DNA from 2 places in the Ensifer sp. PDNC004 genome. Region 1 is predicted to be linked to the other one. Evidence: riboswitches for the same ligand, from Rfam matches in the RefSeq annotation. Region 1 holds a riboswitch; the other holds the start of a gene.

Region 1 (2,200 bases):
GTAGAAGGACCAGGTGATGTCCTTGGAGGGAGTAACCGGCGTGCGCGCCGCCGTCACGTGACAGTAGCCGAGATGCGGCCGGCCGACGAGCGTGCGGTGGAAGATCATCTTCGGGAACTGGATCGAGGTGTGAAACCCGTTGATCCGCTTATGGGTCGTGTCGCCGGCGGTGTTGAGCTTCTTGCCCGTCCTGTCCGCAACTTCCTCATAGCTCAGGTAGCGCCGCTCGCTCGGCACCCATTGCCTGCGATTGATCCGGCCCGTGCGCAGGAATTCGGTATGAACCGCCATCTTCGGCGGGATTGTCGGCGGCGCCTCGGCTGCCGCGTCGTAGTATCTCAACTTTGCCATGATCGTCAGCGCGCCATCTGCCTGCCTGCAGGACCTCTCTCGTCCGCCGGCTAGGCTAGCGGCTCATGGTTAATGAATGATTGCCTCCTGGCTGCATCATGAGCGTTCCCCATCTGACCGGATGTCGCAAACGGGCGAAGCTTTCCCGCGTCTGCGCCGCCCGCGCCACAAAAGGCGGCAAATGCCCAAGACGTGGGCTATCTATATGTTTGTAGTGTAAAAATTCTAAGACAGGCGCCGTTGATGGCGGTTTTTCCCGTGTCGTCATTCTGGAATTGGATGTCGCTATCCGGCAGCTGCCAGGGCGGTTTCCGCGATTACATATCCCTACTCAAGGTGCCGTTTTCGAAGAGAAGGCGGAGAATTGGGAAGCCGGTCAAATCCCGGCGCTGCCCCCGCAACGGTGGTGGAGCGAAAGCCTCGGCAAAGGCCACTGGACGGTTCGTCCGGGAAGGCGCCGGGCTGGTCCGAACGGACGGCTCCTGAGCCCGGAAACCAGCCTTGACGGACATAACCGTAACGGGTTGCGGCGGGCAGCCGGATCGGAGCCGACAACGCATGGGCGTGCGCCCATGCGGGTTCCTGTCCTGCCTCTCCAAGACATGGCGCATGAGGACAGGACATGGAAACCAGAAACGATATGCTTCGAAAGCTGAAGGGCCGGCGCGACGGCTACAGCCTCGATCGGGCCTTTTATATCGATCCCGACTACTATCGGCAGGATCTGGAAAACATCTGGTACAAGGATTGGCTGTTCATCGGCCATGACTGCGAGATCCCGCGGGCCGGCAATTATTTCACCGTCCAGGTCGGCGACTACCCCGTTGTCATCACCCGCGATCGCCAGGGTGCCATCCGGGCATTGCACAACTCCTGCCGCCATCGCGGCTCGCGCGTCTGCACGCAACAGAAGGGCTCCTCGGCCAAGCTTGTCTGTCCCTATCACCAGTGGACGTACGAGCTCGACGGCTCGCTGCTCTTCGCCCGGCAGATGGGCGAGGATTTCGACAAGGCAGCCCACAGCCTGAAGCCGATCCATTGCGAAACGGTCGGCGGCTACATCTTCATCAACTTGTCGGAAAAGCCGATGGATTTCACGGCGTTCCGCGAGATGGCCTTGCCCTATCTCGCGCCGCACCGGCTCGGCGAAACCAAGGTCGCGTTCGAAAGCACCATCGTCGAGAAGGGCAACTGGAAGCTCGTCTGGGAAAACAACCGCGAATGCTACCATTGCGCCGCCAATCACCCGGAACTCTGCCGCACCTATCCCGAAGCCCCGACCGCGACCGGGGTGCAGGGCGCCAAGGATGATCCCGTGATTGCCGAACATTGGGCTAAATGCGAGGCCGAAGGCTTGCCGAGCGAGTTCAGGATGTCGCCGACCGGCCAGTTCCGCGCCGCCCGCATGCCGCTCATCGACAATGCCGAAAGCTACACCATGTCAGGCGCGCGCGCCGTGAAGAGGGCGCTTTCGGCCGATGTTTCCCAGAGCCAGATCGGCACGCTTCTGATGTTCCACTACCCGACCACCTGGAACCATGTGCTCGCCGACCACGCCATCACCTTCCGTGTGCTGCCGCTCGGGCCTGAACTTACCCAAGTGACGACGAAGTGGCTGGTCAACAAGGATGCGGTCGAAGGCGTCGATTACAATCTCGAGGAACTGACGCATGTCTGGACCGAGACCAACGATCAGGATCGCCAGATCGTCGAAGAAAATGCCTTTGGCATCCGCTCGCCGGCCTATGAGCCCGGCCCGTATTCGCCCGAGCACGAAGGCGGCGTGATGCAGTTCGTCGAGTGGTACTGCAAGTTCATGGAGCAGCGCCTTGCTGGCGACGCGGCTCCG
Region 2 (2,200 bases), on a different replicon from region 1:
GCCGTCGATGATGCCGAGCGACAGCACTCGGTCAGCCGGAGCGGACTGGAGGAGGACCTCGATCTGCTGCGGCGCGCGCACGAGATCGACATGCAGGCCCGCGATCGGCAGCGCCAGGGCGCTCACCATATTGTCGCCGATCGCGCCGAAATAGGTCGCAAGCATGATCCGGAGCCCGGGAACCTTCGCCCGGAACGTATGATAGGCAAGGTCCAGGGCCTGCCTTTCCCGGTTGGTGAGATCGAGCACTAGGCAAGGCTCGTCGATCTGAACCCAGTCGGCGCCGGCATTGGCAAGTTCGGTTAGCAGCTCGACGTATACGGGAAGCAGGCGCTCGATCAGGTCCAGGGGATCGAAATCTCCGCCCTTCGCCTTGCCGAGCTTGAGGAAGGTCACCGGGCCAAGCAGGACCGGGCGGGTTCGATAGCCGAGGGCTTCGGCCTCGAGAAAGGCTTCGAGCGGCCGGTTACGCGTCAGCGCAAAGCGTTGATCCGCTTCGAATTCGGGCACCATGTAGTGGTAGTTGGTATCGAACCACTTGGTCATCTCGAGTGCGGCGTTGCCGCCGTCACCCGCATGCGTGCAACCGGAAGCGCAGGGCGAACCGGTCGAGCCGCGCGCCATGGCGAAATAGGTATCGAGATCGACGGGACCGCCCTCCCAGCCATAGGCGGCCGGGACCGCACCGACGAGCACGGCAGTATCGAGCACGTGGTCGTAGAACGAGAAATCGTTCGAAGGGAGGATGTCGATGCCGCGCGCCTTTTGCGCCGCCCAGTTTTCGGCCCGAAGCCGGCGGCCGACGTCGAAAAGGTCGTCACGGCTGATCTTGCCGGACCAGTAGCGTTCAAGCGCGAATTTCAGTTCGCGGTGGCGGCCGATGCGCGGGAAGCCGAGATTGGCAGTCTTGATGGTCATTTCCTTACCCCGAAGGTTGAAGGGCAAGGCTTGAATGCGACGCATCCGCGACGCGAGAAGGGTCCCGCGTCGTCAACGCGCCCCATCGGACACCCCGCCCGTGGACGTTGTTTATCGCGGCAGGTCTCCTGGCTTGCGGGTCAACGCGGACCGTTCCGTCTTCCCGAGGCGTCTTCCTCAGTGACATCATCGAACGGCCGCTCTCCGCCTACAGTTGCGGGGGCAGCTCCGGCCTGGGCGCTTGTCAGCGCCGCACCGAATTCCCTCTTAGCTCCGCCCCGCCGGATGGCGAGGCGCAGAACCACGATGTCGGGAACAATGCCCTGCAATCGCTCGGCCGTCAATCGCATAAAGAAATGCTTATGTCTTTATTCTCTCCGGCCTGGGCGCGGGGCGAAACGCGGGCAATGCGCGGTCCTTCGCTGCAAACTGCTTTCGCGGCGGGTTGCACCGGCACGGGCTTGGGCTCCTCCGGCCAGTGCCACGGATCCGCGGTGTCGCCGACGCGCGCACGGATATGTTCCTGGTCCCGCGTCAGGCCGATATCCCGGAGCTGGAACTCGTTGAACGTGTCGATGGCGACCGGAGGACTGAGGGTCCTGTCGGCCCAATTCAGGGCATGGTAAATCATTGATCGCACTGCGCTAAGCATTGCTATCCTCACTTCTCTACAAGGCGTGTGTTCGCGAAAAAAGTGAGGTTTTTTGCCGTTTCGCGCAAAGCGATTTCTCGCATGCTGGCATAAAGAATGCTTATCTCAGCGTCATGAGCAAGATTCCCCCTATGAGTGCAGTGCGCGCCTTCGAGGCCGCCGCCAGGCACCTGAGTTTCACCCGCGCCGCCGAAGAGCTTGGCATGACGCAGGCGGCCGTCAGCTATCAGATCCGGTTGTTGGAGGAACGCATCGGCGCGCCGCTCTTTGTCCGCCTTCCGCGCGAGGTGCGGCTGACCGGTGCCGGGCGGCAGCTGGCGCCAAAGGTAACCGAAGCGATCGATCTTTTAGGGGCGGCCTTCTCGGAGATTGCCGACAAGACCGAACATCACCTGCACATTTCGGTGCTACCGACCGTCGTTTCGAGCTGGCTCGGCCAGCGGCTCGCCACCTTCCAGACCGCGCATCCGAACATCAGCATCAGGGTCCACATGTCGACCGAGCTGGTCGATTTCAAGCGTGACGCTATCGATCTCGCGGTGCGCAGCGGTGCCGGCGACTGGCCGGGAAACGATGTCTTTCCCTTGTTTCCGCTCGATTACGTGCCGGTCTGCACGCCGTCCTTCCTGG

The links. A riboswitch is a leader RNA that binds a small molecule or an ion and turns the genes downstream of it on or off. The one in region 1 is predicted to bind cobalamin.
Region 2: it holds a riboswitch for cobalamin, as region 1 does, so the genes downstream of both, metE (5-methyltetrahydropteroyltriglutamate--homocysteine S-methyltransferase) here and JVX98_RS17965 (aromatic ring-hydroxylating dioxygenase subunit alpha) in region 1, are expected to answer to the same signal.

The regions. Positions count from the first base shown of each region.
Region 1 is NZ_CP070353.1:1,986,866-1,989,065, reverse strand. Features, by position in the region: gene JVX98_RS17970 (DUF6656 family protein) at 1-351, opposite strand, end outside; cobalamin riboswitch at 669-870, shown strand; gene JVX98_RS17965 (aromatic ring-hydroxylating dioxygenase subunit alpha) at 974-2,200, shown strand, end outside.
Region 2 is NZ_CP070352.1:1,330,638-1,332,837, forward strand. Features, by position in the region: gene metE (5-methyltetrahydropteroyltriglutamate--homocysteine S-methyltransferase) at 1-918, opposite strand, end outside; cobalamin riboswitch at 1,019-1,239, opposite strand; gene JVX98_RS05930 (hypothetical protein) at 1,259-1,549, opposite strand; gene JVX98_RS05935 (LysR substrate-binding domain-containing protein) at 1,702-2,200, shown strand, end outside.